2 regions of the Diaphorobacter sp. JS3051 genome follow, and region 1 is predicted to be linked to the other one. Evidence: predicted binding sites of a transcription regulator. Region 1 holds the regulator's gene; the other holds the start of a gene.
What was found. The regulator FliA, encoded in region 1, starts transcription of late flagellar genes. The targets are predictions, from matches to a motif close to CTAAAGTTTNNNNNNNNNNNGCCGNTA.
Positions count from the first base shown of each region.

Region 2: a site for FliA is predicted at 2,032-2,058, ahead of I3K84_RS03275 (YjfB family protein). Genes of this name have one in related genera too.

Region 1 covers NZ_CP065406.1:3,158,679-3,166,353, reverse strand. Annotated here, with positions in the region: gene flhF (flagellar biosynthesis protein FlhF) at 1-1,340, shown strand, start outside; gene I3K84_RS15090 (hypothetical protein) at 1,330-2,127, shown strand; gene I3K84_RS15085 (RNA polymerase sigma factor FliA) at 2,132-2,845, shown strand; gene I3K84_RS15080 (hypothetical protein) at 3,055-3,402, opposite strand; gene flgM (flagellar biosynthesis anti-sigma factor FlgM) at 3,460-3,783, opposite strand; gene flgA (flagellar basal body P-ring formation chaperone FlgA) at 3,877-4,629, opposite strand; gene flgB (flagellar basal body rod protein FlgB) at 4,855-5,271, shown strand; gene flgC (flagellar basal body rod protein FlgC) at 5,296-5,700, shown strand; gene I3K84_RS15055 (flagellar hook assembly protein FlgD) at 5,722-6,375, shown strand; gene flgE (flagellar hook protein FlgE) at 6,399-7,675, shown strand, end outside.
Region 2 covers NZ_CP065406.1:682,049-689,723, forward strand. Annotated here, with positions in the region: gene I3K84_RS03265 (amidase) at 1-595, shown strand, start outside; gene I3K84_RS03270 (FAD-binding oxidoreductase) at 617-1,744, shown strand; gene I3K84_RS03275 (YjfB family protein) at 1,804-2,007, opposite strand; gene I3K84_RS03280 (dihydrolipoyl dehydrogenase) at 2,164-3,576, opposite strand; gene I3K84_RS03285 (YigZ family protein) at 3,687-4,280, opposite strand; gene I3K84_RS03290 (YgiQ family radical SAM protein) at 4,395-6,935, shown strand; gene I3K84_RS03295 (hypothetical protein) at 6,954-7,376, opposite strand; gene I3K84_RS03300 (DUF1294 domain-containing protein) at 7,539-7,675, opposite strand, start outside.

The DNA of each region.
Region 1 (7,675 bases):
CCCCTGTCCCGCAGCCCGCACGCCAGCCGGCGCCCGCGGCACGCAGCACCGTGGCGCACGACACCGAGCAACTGGCCATGAGCACGCTGTCGTTCCAAGACTATGTGCGCGAGCGCATGCTGCGCCGCCGCCACGAGGCCTTGCACGGCACGAGCGCCCCCGCGCCCCTGAACGAGCGCGCCGCGCTGGAGCGCGGCCTGCCCGAACAACGCTTCGAACCCCGCGCCGAGCGCCTGCCCGAGCCACCCGCGCCACAGCCCGTGAATGCCCCGGTGGCACGCCACAACCCATTGCGGCCCATGCATGCCGCCCTGGGCGCAGAGCAGCTCACGCCGCGCCGCGCCGAGGCGCCCGCCACAGCCGCGCCCACGCTGGCGGCCGGCCTGGGACAGCAGAACCTCATGAAGGAACTGCAGTCCATGAAGGAGCTGATCGAGGACCGTTTCAACACCCTGGCCTGGCTGGGCCAGGCCCGCCAGAACCCGATCCAGTCCACACTGATGCTCAAGCTCATCCGTGCGGGCTATTCGCCCGCCCTCTCGCGCGCGGTGCTGGAACACCTGCCCGAGCATCTGGGCGCCCAGGACGCCGTGCGCTGGCTCATGGAAGTGCTGGAGCGCAACCTGCGCACCGACGCGCAGACGCTGCCGCTGTACGAGGAAGGCGGCATCTTCGCCATGGTGGGCGCCACCGGCGTGGGCAAGACCACCACCACCGCCAAGCTGGCCGCCTTGTGCGCGCGCATCCACGGCCCCGCCAGCGTGGGCCTGATCACGCTGGACACCTACCGCGTGGGCGCGCACGAGCAACTGCGCTCCTACGGCCGCATGCTGGGCGTGGTGGCGCACCTGGCGCACGACCGCGCGGCGCTGCAGGACCTGCTGGGCCTGCTGTCGTCCAAGAAGATGGTGCTCATCGACACCACGGGCGTGGCCCCGCGCGACCCGCGCAAGCGCGACCTGCTGGACGTGCTGGCGCTGCCCGGTGTCAAGCGCCTGCTGGTGCTCAACGCCAGCAGCCACGGCGATACGCTGGACGACGTGCTCACCGGCTTCAAGACCACCGGCTCGCAGCAGGCCATCCTGTCCAAGGTGGACGAGGCCGTGAAGCTGGGCCCCGCCATCGATGCGCTGATCCGCCACCAGATGGTGCTGCGCGGCGTGACCAACGGCCAGCGCGTGCCCGAGGACTGGGAAGCGGCCGACGCCCGCAAGCTGGTGAGCGCCTCCATGCGCACGAGCGTGAAGTCGGCCTTCGACCCCAAGGCCGCCGAGTTGAACTTCTTCTTCTCGCACGCCACGGAAACGGCCGATGAGCGGGGGATGGCCGATGTTGCTTGATACCGCTTTGCACCAGGCCGCCGGGCTGCACAGCTACACGCCGCAGCAGGACCTGCGCCTGCTGGCCGTGCTGAGCCAGCCGGGCAGCGGCCCGTGGCTGGAGATGCTGTGGCAGCTGTGCTCCAGCCTGCAGCGCCTGGGCTACCCCGTCGTGGTGCTGGACGGCACGGCGCTCGAGAGCCCGCACATGCCCGGCCTGGACCAGCTGCTGCACCCGGCTCCCTGGAACGGCGCGCAGACGCTGGCCTCCGCCACCGGCGCGTCGCTGGCCGTGGTGCCCGCGGCCCGCGGGCTGGCCCGCCTCGCGCAGCAGTCCGAACACCATGGCGCCGCCGTGCTGCAGCGCCTGCAGCCCTTGTTTCGCGCCTACGCGCTGGTGGTGCTGCATGCGCCGCCCGAGCAACTGGCGCCGCTGCTGCGCGGCAGCGCCAGCGTACCGCTGATCATGACCGGCCCCGGCGCGCAAGGCATGGTGCGCAGCTACCGCCAGCTCAAGCACATGGCGCTGCACGCCGGCGTGCGCTGCACGGTGGCGTCCATCCTCGCGCCGCAGGAGCCTGTGCAGCACCGCCAGACCGCCGAGGCGCTGGACACGCTGCAGCGCAGCGCGCGCACCCACCTGGGCCTGCAGGTCCACACCACCACCGTGGCCGCCGCGCGCGCGCAGGACATCCAGCGGCTGGCCTTGCAACTGCTGGAAAACGCATGCACCATTGACGCTGCCATGCCCCTGCTGCCCCCGCACAGCCTGTGCGCCTCCCTCTCGCCCCTGGACCGGAGCCACTGACCCGATGTACACCGCGAAAGGCCAGCTCGACCGGGACGCGCTGTTCCACCAGCACGTGCCCCTGGTGCGGCGCATCGCCCACCACATGATCGCCAAGCTCCCGCCCAACGTGGAGCTGGACGACCTGATCCAGGTCGGCATGATCGGTCTGAACGACGCGCTCTCGCGCTACGAAGTCGCGCAGGGCGTGCAGTTCGAGACCTTTGCCAGCCAGCGCATCCGCGGCGCCATGCTCGACGAGCTGCGCGAGGGCGACTGGATGAGCCGCAGCTCGCGCAAGAGCCAGAAGGACATCGAGCATGCCCTGCACCGCGTGGAGCAGCGCCTGGGCCGCAGCCCCATCGAGTCCGAGATCGCCGCCGAACTGGGCATGAGCCTGGAGGACTACCAGGCCCTGCTGAGCAAGGTGCGCGGCACGCAGCTGGTGTACCTGGAAGACTTTCACCACGATGACGAGGACGAGGGCTTCCTGGACCGCCACGTGGCCGACGAGGGCGCCGATCCCATGGCCGTGCTGCGCGACCAGCGCCTGCGCGCCTCGCTGGTCGAGGCCATCAAAGCCCTGCCCGAGCGCGAGCAGTACATCATGGGCATGTACTACGAGCACGACATGAACCTGAAGGAAATCGCGGCCGTCCTGGGCGTGACCGAATCGCGCGTGTGCCAGCTGCACAGCCAGGCGATTGCGCGGTTGCGGACCAAGATGCGGGGGCACTGATTCTTTGGATGAAATAGCTGTTTTGCGCTTGCCGGACAAGCGCAGGCAGCTATTTTTTTTGCTTGCGCTGCGGCTTTTCATGGCGCGGGCCGGGATATGCGCCCGCCGGGGCGGGTCCCGGTCAACAGCATCAAACCTCCAGAACCCGTCAAAAAAGATAGCTGCCAGCGCTTATCCCATAAGCCTCAGCCAGCAATTCGGGCTAAAAGTCACCCCGGTGCCCGATAAATCCGCGCCCCCGCGGCGCCGGACGAAGGCCCATAAGTCACCCCCTCCACCGGCGGCAGCAGCGACGCCGCCTGTCGCTCGGTCAGCGCCATCACCCGCGCCAGTTGGTCGCGCACCAGCGTCAATTGCCGGCCGATGGTCTGCACGCGTTGCGCGGCGGCGGGCTCCAGCGCGCCCGCCACAGGCGCCAGGGCCTGGGCCAGCGCCATGGCAGCGCCGCGCAGCTGCACCGCAGTGTCTTCAAAAGTCTGGGGGTTGGAAGCAAGAAGCGCAGCCTGCATGTCCTGCAGCTGCGCTTCGATGAAGGTGAGGGTGTCGTCGAGTGACATGGGGTGCAAGTCTAGAGCCTGTCACCCCGGCGGGCCAGCCGGGCCCAGGAGGGCGGGTCAGCCCCGCGAGTGGGACAGGGTTTCGTAGGCGCTGGACAGCAGCTTGTCGGCCACGGCTTCGGCGTCCACGCGGAAGGTGCCTTTTTCGATGGCGGCCTTGATCGCCTTGACCTTGGCGGTGTCGAAGTCGGCCGTGGACTTGGTGGCGTCCACCCCGCGGGCGGCGGCCGACAGCGTGACGGGCACGCCTGCGGCGGCGCGCGTCGCGCCCTGGGCCGCTTCTTCAGCGGCCGGCGCAGGTGCGGCGGCCTTGGCCTGCTGCTTGTTGGCAGCGGCCTTTGACAGCGCAGTCGCAGTATCCGGGTTGTGTCCAATCTTCATCGCACTCTCCACCACCCCTGTGAGATGTGGGGCCAGTAGCCATGTTTTCGGCCGGCAGGGAGCAGACTTTAGCGCTTTGTGGTGCCTCGCGGCTCACAAAGTGGCTTCTATTGTCCCATCCTCAAGCACAGTACCCCCAATAATGCGTCCATTGGCCATGCGAACGCGCACATTCTGTCCTTGAGCGCCCGCGCTCATGGCCTGGCCCGAGGAGGTGACCGCATAACCCGGCCCCTGCACCACCACGCGCACCGCAGAGCCGGCCTTGAACAGGTCGGGGGCGCGCACCATGTTCTGGCGCAGCGCCTGGCCGGCGGACAGCGGACGGGTGGCGGTCTGCCCCACCCAGTCCTTGGGGTTGGCCACGATGGCCGCGGGTTCTGCGGCCCAGTCCACCTCGGCCTCGATGGCATCTTGCTCGCTCAGCACTGCGCCGGTGCCCACATTGCCGGCCAGCACCCAAGCGGGGCCGAAAGCCTTGACCGTGATGGGCAGGAACACGTTCCAGCGGGTGGGGCCGTCCACGCAGCGCAGGCCCAGGCGGGTGCGCCCCCACAGGCGGGCACCAGCGGGCAGATAGGGTTCCACGCGCGCGCAGGGCGCCAGGCGCAGGCGCGAATCCAGCGTGCCCACACTGACTTCCATGCGCAGCGGCAGCCCCCCAGCCTGCGCCTGGGCCAGCGCATCGTCCAGCCAGTGCTGGGTGATCGAGCCCAGCTCGGCGGTCTGATCGCCTCCCTGCTGGGCATGGGCGGGCAGCGCCAGGGCAGAGCCCAGCGCCAGCGCGCCGCCCATCAGGAAGCGAAGGCAGGCAAGGCGGGATGAGCGCAGGATAGGAAGCGGCATGACGGGACTCCAACGGGTCTGGCGGCAGTCCGGCACAACGGGCCCCGGACGCCTTTTCACACCTGCCACTGTAGGCCGGCCACCGCATGCGCCAAGCGCGGAACAACGGGCCAATCCCAGCGCTCTTCGCGCTTTAGAAAAACGGGGCGATTTCCATAATCGACGCACGCCACAAGCCCCCTGGGCCATGGCGGCCGAACCCCTTTTTTACACGCCGAGGCCCACATGCTCGACAAGATGACCAACCGCCTGGACTTTCACGGAAGCGCCTTGCTGCTGCGCTCGGAGCGCCAGCGTGCCATCGCGAGCAACATCGCCAACGCGGACACGCCCGGCTACGTGGCGCGCGACTTCAAGTTTGCCGATGCCATGCGCGCCGTGAACGAAGCCCAGGCCCCCAGCCCCCTGCGCAGCCAGAGCGTGAGCGACCCGCGCCACATCCCGCTGCCGGCAGCCGCCAGTGGCAGCTCGGACAGCACGCTGGGCTATGCCCTGCAGACCCAGCCGAGCCTGGACAACAACACCGTGGACATGGACCGCGAGCGCGCCGCGTTCGTGGACAACGCCGTGCGCTACGAGGCCACGCTGCGCTTCATCAACGGCCAGTCCAAGACCATGCTCAGCGCCATCCAGGGCCAGTAATCCCGAAAGAGAGCACCACCCGCCATGTCCATGTTCTCCATCTTCAACGTCTCGGGCAGCGCCATCAGCGCGCAGTCGCAGCGGCTGAACGTCGTGGCCAGCAACCTGGCCAACGTGGACGCCGTGGCCGGCCCCGACGGCCAGGCGTACAAGGCGCGCCAGGTGGTCTTCCAGACCGCGCCCATGGGGCCCGAGAGCGCCGCGGGCGTGCGCGTGTCGTCCATCCAGGAGAGCGACCAGCCCGGCCGCCGCGTGCACGACCCGGCCAACCCCATGGCCGACGCCGAGGGCTACGTGACCCACTCCAACGTGAACGCCGTGGAGGAGATGGTCAACATGATCTCGGCCTCGCGCTCGTACCAGAACAACGTGGAGGTCATGAACACGGCCAAGACGCTGCTGCTCAAGACCCTGCAGATGGGCCAGTAAACCGCCCTCCGAAAGCACGCCATGATCCTCAACCCCATCGGCACCACCGCCACGACCAACACCGGCGCTTCGGCCAACGCGACCAACGACCCCGCGGCCATGCAAGACCGCTTCCTCAAGCTGCTGGTCGCGCAGTTGAACAACCAGGACCCGATGAACCCCCTGGACAACGCGCAGATGACCACGCAGATGGCGCAGATCAACACGGTAACGGGCCTGCAGACGCTGAACCTGACCATGCAGACCATGGCCGAGCAATTCAGCACCATGCAGCAGATCCAGGGCACGTCGCTGATCGGGCGCTCGGTGCTCTCGGCAGGCAACAGCATGGCCTTTACCGACAACGCGGGCAAGGGCATCTTCGACCTGGCAGGCGCAGCCACCGGAGTGAAGGTGGAGATCGTCACGCCAGGCGGCGTGGTGGTGGACACCATCGACATGGGCGCCCAGGAGGGCGGCCGCCACAGCTTCGACTGGGATTCCGGAAAGTACAGCGGCAACAAGAGCGACCTGCAATTCCGCGTGACGGCCACCACGGCCGACGGCAGCGCCGTCACGACCACACCGCTGACCCAGATGCAGGTCGTCGCCACGGGCTCCCAGTCCGGAGCGCTGACACTGACCTTGAGCAACGGCAGCACCGTCAACTACGCCAACGTGCGCGGCGTGATCTGAACGAACCATCAGGAGAGAAAACCATGGGTTTCCAGCAAGGCCTCTCGGGGCTGAACGCCTCGGCCAAGAACCTCGACGTCATCGGCCACAACATTGCCAACTCGGGCACGGTCGGCTTCAAAGCCTCGCGCACCGAGTTTGCCGAAATGGTCGCAGCGGCCATCGGCACCTCCGGTGGCATCAATGCCGGCATTGGCGTGCAGGTGGGTGCCGTGGCCCAGCAGTTCACGCAGGGCAACATCACCGTCACGGGCAACAGCATGGATGTTGCCATCAACGGCAATGGCTTCTTCATGTTGCAGACGGCCGACGAAACGCCAGCCTACACGCGCGCCGGCAACTTCAAGTTGGACAACGAGGGCAACCTGGTCACCAATAGCGGCGAGAAGGTCATGGGCTATGTGAATGGCAGGCTGCAACCCCTGACCTTTCCCACCTCGCAGGGGGTACCGGCCAAACAGACCACCGAGGTCAAGGTACAGCTGAATCTAAGCGCCCAAGCCAAGGATGCGGCCGCTGACCCGATCACGCCGCGCTCGACCTATGGCACCTCCATTAATGTGTACGACAGCCAGGGCATTCCCACGCCCTTGAACATGTACTTCGAGAAAAACGGCTCCAATTCCTGGGATATCTACGACACGCTCAATGATCCAAAGGCCAACCCGCCGGTGATCGGAAGGTTCGTGGGTAAATTGGAGATGGACGGTAACGGCGCCATTATTGGCCTGACTCAGCCTGAACCCGGCGCCACCCCCACCGCCGCCAACAACTACACCACCACAGGAACCAAAATCACACGTAAGGCAGATGGCACCTTTGCGAAAACTCCCGTAACCTGGGAGTGGGAGGCAGTCACCGACTTATCCACACCGCCCAAAACCATTGACTGGACAATCAAGCAGGAAACCTTAGGCACACCGACCGCGGAACCAGCTGATTTCAAATTGGCGCTGACAGTGGATCCAAGCAAGGCCAACCCCAACAATCCGCCCACCTCATTTCAGGTCAGCCTCGATCTCAGCAAAGTCACCCAGTTCGGCACCAAGTTCTCGGTATCCGACCTGACGCAGGACGGTTATGCAGATGGTCAGCTCACGGGCATAAACATCGGCGCCGATGGGACGATCATGTCCAGCTACTCCAATGGAGTGACGCGTGCACAGGCACAAATCGCGCTGGCGAGCTTCCGTAACACCCAGGGCCTCACACCGATCGGCAACAACAACTGGGTCGCTACCATTGAATCCGGCCCCGCTGTGCCTGACAAACCCGGCAGCGGCAATCTTGGCGCACTGCG
Region 2 (7,675 bases), 1.9 Mb from region 1:
CTTCGTGGCCGGCATGCGCGAGGCCTACGAGCGCGACCCCGCCAGCCTGGGGCCCAACACGCGCGCCAACTACGAGATGGGTGCGGCCATGTCGCTGCTGGACAGCGCCTGGGCACAGGCCGAGCAGACGCGCATCCTGGCGCGCTTCCAGGAGGCGTTTGCCAACTTCGACGTGATCCTGGCACCCACCACGCCGGTCTCGCCCTTCCCGTGGACCGCGCTGTACGCGAGTCACATCAACGGTGAACCCCAGGCCAACTACTACCGCTGGCTGGCACTGACCTATGTGACCACGCTGACCACGCACCCCGCGCTCAGCGTGCCCTGCGGGCGCGACACGGCCGGCATGCCGTTCGGCCTGCAGGTGGTGGGGCGCTTTCGCGACGACCATCGCCTGCTGTCCATCGGCCTGGGGCTGGAGCAGGCCTTCGCCCGCATCGATGGCCTGCAGCGCCCGCGGCCCGACCTGGCCCGGCTGGGGCCGGTGCAACCCGCGCTCACCTCCATCGTCACCCACGCGCCGGACCCCGATGACGCGCGCGGCGTGCCGCGGCTGGGCGCACGCGGTGCCGCGGCGCAGGCATCGGCGGTCTGACAGTGATTGGCGAGGGAACCCATGCAACCCTATGACTTCGTGATCATCGGCGCGGGCATTGCCGGCGCCTCCGCCGGTTGGGAACTGGCCGCGCACCGCCGCGTGCTGCTGCTGGAGCGGGAGGCCCAGCCCGGCTACCACACCACCGGCCGGTCGGCTGCGCTGTACTCGGCCACCTATGGCACGCCCAACATCTGCGCACTCACACGGGCCAGCCGCGCGTTCTACGATGCGCCGCCGCCCGAATTCGGCAGCGCCCCCATCCTCACGCCGCGCGGCGTGGTGTACCTGGCGGGGCCCGACCAGCTCGACCTGCTGGAGGCCGCCTACGCCGAGGCGCTGCCGCGCAACCCGCAGGTGCGCCGCCTGACGCGCGAGGAGCTGCTGGAGCAGGCCCCGTGCCTGCGCCCCCAGGCCGTGGCCGCGGGCATGAGCGAGCCCGGCGCCGCCGACATCGACGTGCATGCGCTGCACCAGGGCTACCTGCGCGGCTTGCGCCAGCGTGGTGGCGAGATCCGCACCCATGCCGAGGTGACGGCCCTGCAACGGGGCGAGGAGGGCTGGCACATCACCCTGGCCGATGGCGAGGTGCTGCACGCGCGCGCCGTGGTCAATGCCGCAGGCGCCTGGGCCGACGTGGTGGCAGCCCAGGCGGGCGTGCCGCCCATCGGGCTGGAGCCGCGGCGGCGCACGGCCTTCACCTTCCCCGTGCCGGCCGGCATGCAAGCGGCCCACTGGCCAGCCGTCATCGGCATTGCGGAGGACTACTATTTCAAGCCCGACGCGGGGCAGATGCTGGGCTCCCCCGCCAATGCCGACGCCGTGGCGCCGCACGACGTGGTGCCTGAGGAACTGGACGTGGCCATGGGCATCCACCGCATCGAGCAGGTGACGTGCTTTCAGATCCGCCGCCCCTCGCACACCTGGGCGGGGTTGCGCTCGTTCGTGGCCGATGGCGACCTGGTCATTGGCTGGGACAACCATGTGCCCGGCTTCTTCTGGCTGGCCGCGCAAGGCGGCTATGGCATCCAGAGCGCGGCGGGCGCGGCGCTGCTGACGCGGCAGTTGGCACTGGGCGAGCCGCTGGCCCCCGAGCTGGCGCGCGAGGGTGTGGACGTGGCGGGCCTGTCGCCTGCGCGGCTGCGCTGAGCAAGGCCAGGGCTGAAGCCGGCCTGAGCCGGCGAAAAAAAGCCAGCGCGCCGTGCGCGTCAGGCGTAGGTGTTGAGCTGCGTGCCCAGCGGGCCTTCGGTCGCCAGCGGCGGCTGGGGCAGGGCGGCGAGCAGGGTGGCGGCGGCCGTTTCCTGCGTATCCAGGGCCTTCTTCAGCACGGTGACCTGGACGGCATCGGCCGTCTCGCGGCTGGCGAGGGCGCTGGCGGTGCTGACGATGGATTGGGTGAGGGCGACGTCCATGGCGATCTCCGGTGTACCTCTTGTTATCGGTCAGTTCACCGCGGATTCAAGGGTGCTTCTATAAACATAGCTGTTGGCGCTTGATACGTAAGAATTTCAAGCTGTTTTGGTGCTGAAAATCCATCCTGGCAAGCGCAGCCAGCTATTGTTTTTGTATCAGTCCAGCGCGCTCGCGCCGTAGGCCTCGCAGGCGGCGAGGTCGGAATCGCTGGCCTTGGGCAGGCGCGAGGCCGCGTCGCGCAGCGCCGTGCGCAGGCCTTCCTCCAGCACCGGATGGTAGAAGGGCATGCGCAGCAGGTCGTGCACCGTCAGCCGCTGCTCGACGGCCAGCGCCAGCAGGTGGGCCATGTGTTCGCCCGCAGGCGCGCACAGCTCGGCGCCCAGCAGACGGCCGCTGCCGTGCTCGGCGTACACGTTCAGGCGCCCGTGGTTGCACTGCGCCACGCGCGCGCGGCCCTGGCGCGCAAAGTCCACCGTGCCCCCCACCCATTGCCCCTCGGGCAGATCGGCATGGCGCTGTCCCACCACGGCGGCATGGGGCTGGCTGAAAGTGATGGCCAGCGGCGTGCGCCGGGCGAAGCCGCGCGGCGTAGGCGCCAGGGCGTTCAACCCCGCAATGTGGCCCTCGTCCGCGGCTTCATGCAGCAGGGGGCGGTCGCCATCGGCATCGCCCGCGATGAAGACGGGCAGATCGCCCACCTGCAGGGTGCACGGATCGATGGGCGGGCGGCCCTTGTCGTCCAGCGCCACGCCCAGCGTGTCCAGCCCCAGGTGCTCCAGATTCGGGCGCCGGCCCATGGCGGCCACCACCTGGTCCACCACCACGGTCGCGCTGCCGTTGGTGACCTGTATGCCGCCGGCCACCTCGCGCAGCTCGGCCTTGTCGCCCACGTTGACGATGAATTCGTCCTTCAGCCGCGCCAGCAGCGCGTCGTTGATGGCGGGGTCGCTCAGGCCGGCCACGGTGTTGCCCGTGGCGAAGGCAATCACTTCCACCCCCAGCCGCGCGAGCGCCTGCGCGATTTCCACCCCCAGCGGCCCCAGCCCGATGACGGCCACGCGCGGGCCGAGCGTGGGCTGCTCGAACAGCGTGTCGGTGGTCAGGATGCGGTTACCAAAAGCCAGCCAGTCCTCCGGCACGATGGGGCGCGAGCCCGTGGCGATGATGATGCGCCGCGCGGTGTACACCTGGCCGTTCACTTCCACGCGCTGCGCGTCCAGCAGCCGGGCGTGGCCGCTGATGGCGCGCTCGCCCGCGTCGGTGGCGGCCAGCGTGCCGGCCACGAAGTCATCGCGCAGCGCGCGCACGCGGCGCAGCACGGCGGGCAGGTCCACCCGCAGCGCATCCGCGCCCTCGATGCCGAAGGTGTGCAGTGCGCGCCGCGCATGGTAGGCGTTGGCGGCCTCGATGAGCATCTTGGACGGCATGCACCCCACGCGCGCGCAGGTGGTGCCCCAGGGGCCGTCGTTCACGATGCGCCAGTGGTCGGTGCGTTTGCGCACCTCGCGCAGCGCCGCCAGTCCGGCGGACCCGGCGCCCAGGATGATCACGTCCAGCGGCTGGCTCATGGAGGGGGTTCCTTGTCAATGCGGGCCGCCAGTGTCGCCGCGCGCGCCGGCGCAGCATGTAGGCGCGCAGGCATTGTTGGGCTTGCGCGGGCGCGGCCCGCCCCCGGTCTTCAGTCCGTGGATTCGCCCCAGGCCACGCGGCCCTGGCCTGCTTCGTTCACCTGGTGGACGAAGGCCTCGGCCTCGGCCTCGGGCAGGCGCAGTTGCAGCGTGACCAGCGTGGCATGCTGCACCTGCAGCAGCTGCACGCCAGCACCGTCGATCATGCGGCGCAGCAGTCCTTCCAGGGCGTAGGGCACGCTGCATTCCAGGGTGCGCATGCGCTGCAGCGGCACCTTGTCGGCCTGCAGCAGCGCCTGGGCCACGGTATCGGTATAGGCGCGCACCAGGCCACCCGCGCCCAGCTTCACCCCGCCGAAATAGCGCACCACGGTGGCCAGCACGCCCTCCAGGTCCTGGTGGCGCAGCACATCCAGCATGGGCCGCCCGGCGGTGCCGCTGGGCTCGCCGTTGTCCACTGCGGCGGACTGGCCGCCCGCCAGCAGCGCCCAGCACACATGGGCCGCGCCCGGGTGTTCGCGCCACAGCGCATCCACCACGGCCTGCGCGCTCGCGCGGTCGGCCATGGGCTGCACGCAGCCGATGAAGCGGCTTTTCTTGATGATGAGTTCGCTGTGAACGGGGGCGCTGAGGGTGTAGGGCATGGGGGCGGCCGAGCTTACCCCATGGGCCGACGGCGGCAAGGGCCATGCGGGGGCGGTTAGGCGCAAACGGGGCATGGCTTCTAAAATGCCCGGCCCCCACCTGCAGGCCCGCCCATGAACGCCCCGATCGATGTCTCCTTCTTCCCGCGCAACGCCAAGCCGTTGACCAGCTACCGCCCGTATTGGGCCAAGCGCTTTGGCGTGGCGCCGTACCTGCCCATGAGCCGGGCCGAGATGGAGCAGTTGGGCTGGGACAGCTGCGACGTGGTGCTGGTCACGGGCGATGCCTATGTGGACCACCCGAGCTTCGGCATGGCGGTGATCGGGCGGGTGCTGGAGGCGCAGGGCTTTCGTGTGGGGATCATTGCGCAGCCGGACTGGCAGAGCGCCGACGCGTTCAAGGTGCTGGGCAAGCCCAACCTGTTCTGGGGCGTGACCGCGGGCAACATGGATTCGATGATCAACCGCTACACGGCGGACCGCAAGATCCGCAGCGACGACGCCTACACGCCCGGCGACGTGGGCGGCAAGCGGCCCGACCGCGCCGCTGTGGTGTACAGCCAGCGCTGCCGCGAGGCGTACAAGGACGTGCCCATCGTGCTGGGCGGCATCGAAGGCTCCCTGCGCCGCATTGCCCACTATGACTACTGGAGCGACAAGGTGCGCCGCTCCATCGTGGTGGACAGCAAGTGCGACATCCTGCTGTTCGGCAACGCCGAGCGTGCCCTGGTCGAAGTGGCCCACCGCATCGCGCGGCGCGACCCGGTGGAGACCATCACCGACGTGCGCGGCACGGCCTTCGTGCGGCGCGCGTCCGAGACCGGCTGGTTCGAGATCGACTCCACCGAGGTGGACGAGCCCGGCCGCGTGGATGAGCTGATCAATCCCTACATGACCACCAGCGAGCAGGCTGCGGCCCAGGGCCAGGCGTGTTCGCAGGAAGATGCTGCAAATTCAATAGCTGCCAGCGCTGACCCACAAAGCGCTGCAGGCCAAAAACCCTTGCAGACCGTGCAGATCGTGCCCAACCCGGCGCTGCCCTCCAAGGGGCGCAGCGGTCGGGCGCTGCCGCCGCGCGAGCGCACCGTGATCCGCCTGCCCAGCTATGAGCAGGTGAAGGCCGACCCGGTGCTCTACGCCCACGCCAACCGCGTGCTGCACCTGGAGACCAACCCCGGCAACGCCCGCGCGCTGGTGCAGGCGCATGGCGAGGGCGCGACGGCGCGCGACGTGTGGCTGAACCCGCCGCCCGTCCCGCTCACCACGGCCGAGATGGACTGGGTGTTCGGCCTGCCGTATGCGCGCAACCCGCATCCGCAGTACCTGGACGCGCAGGGCAGCTACGAGGGGCCCACCAAGATCCCGGCATGGGAGATGATCCGCGCGTCGATCAACATCATGCGCGGCTGCTTTGGCGGCTGCACCTTCTGCTCCATCACCGAGCACGAGGGACGCATCATCCAGAGCCGCTCGGAGGATTCCATCATTGCCGAGGTGGAGGACATCCGGGACAAGGTCAAGGGCTTCACCGGCACCATCTCCGACCTGGGCGGCCCCACGGCCAACATGTACCGCCTGGGCTGCAAGAGCCCAGAGATCGAGGCCGCCTGCCGCAAGCCCAGCTGCGTGTTTCCCGGCATCTGCCAGAACCTGCACACGGACCATGCGCCGCTGGTCAACATCTACCGCCGCGCGCGCAAGCTGCCGGGCATCAAGAAGATCCTCATCGGCTCCGGCCTGCGCTACGACCTGGCGGTGAAGTCCCCCGAATACGTGAAGGAACTGGTGCAGCACCACGTGGGCGGGTACCTCAAGATCGCGCCCGAGCACACCGAGGCGGGGCCGCTGTCCAAGATGATGAAGCCAGGCATCGGCAACTATGACCGCTTCAAGCAGATGTTCGAGCAGTACACCGAAGAGGCGGGCAAGAAACAGTTCCTGATCCCGTACTTCATCGCCGCCCACCCCGGCACCACCGACGAGGACATGCTGAACCTGGCCATCTGGCTCAAGAAGAACGGCTTTCGCGCCGACCAGGTGCAGGCCTTCTACCCCAGCCCCATGGCCAGCGCCACGGCCATGTACCACTCGGGCCGCAACCCGCTCACGCGCGTGCGACGGCAGATGCGCGACGTGGCCGAGGAGCAGGTGGACGTGGTGCGTGGCGAAAAGCGCCGCCGCCTGCACAAGGCCTTCCTGCGCTACCACGACCCCAACAACTGGCCGCTGCTGCGCGAGGCGCTGAAAAGCATGGGCCGGGCCGACCTGATCGGTAACGGCAAGCACCACCTGATCCCCACCTTCCAGCCGCTGGTCGACGGCAGCTACCAGAGCGCCCGCAAGAAGAACAGCACCGGGCCCAAGGGTGGCGGGGCCGGCGTGGGCTACACCATCAACAAGGACGGCAAGGCCGTGGCGCTGCGCCGCCGCCCGCAGGAGCTGGAGGAGCCGCAGGGAGACGTGCGTTTTCGTAGCAGTGCGCCGCAGCCGGGCCGCATGCTCACGCAGAACACCGGCCTGCCGCCACGTGCCGGCACCGGTGCCCGCACTGGCAGCCGTGGCAATGCCGGCGGCAACGCTGCGGGCGCCGCGGGGCGTCGCCAGGGCGGGGCCGGCACCCCGGCGTCGGGTAAGGGTACGGGCCGGCGGCGCTGACGGGGCGGCACCCGGCCGTCAGCGCGCGGGACCGGCGGGGGCGGACACCAGCTCCTCAATGACCAGGCGGCGGTAGTAGAACGCCGCCAGCGGGCCCAGCGGCTGCAGCAGGTCGCGCAGCGTCTCCGGAGCGTCGGAATCCGCAGCACGCAGCAACAGGCCGTGGGCGCCGTCGCTGGCCAGTTGCGCGATGCGGCGCACGATCACGCCCTCCGCACCGACCGAGGGCAGGGGTGCATCGGCATTGCCCAGCGTGCGCACCACATGTTCCAGGATCATCGGCGGCGTGGCGTGCGCCACGTCATCGCGACCCTGGGCCTGCAGCGCCTGGCCTGCGGAGCGCGCCGCCTCCTCGTTCGCAAACAGCGCGAACACATGGCCCGTGGGGTAGAAAGTCCCGGTCGCCGTGGTCATGCTCGGGTCGAGGGCGAAAGGCTTCATGGCGTCGTTCTCCAATGCGGCAAAAAACTGGACCCATTGGAGGCGCAGCAGCGTCGCCTGGCTGTCGGGCGATGGAAGGCCGCGCTGTCGGACGTGGCCGCAGGGCATGCCGCATATCCCGATAAAAACCGGCCCTGCCGCAATGCTGGTAAGCGCGAGCAGCTATAAAAAAGAAAGCACTTCGCGCAGCGTCTGCGGCCGCAGCGTCCACACCGCCAGTGCGGCGCAGTTCAACACCACCGTGCCCCAATACACCGCGCGGAAGTCCTGTTTACGCGATTTATGGCGCAGCCACTGCT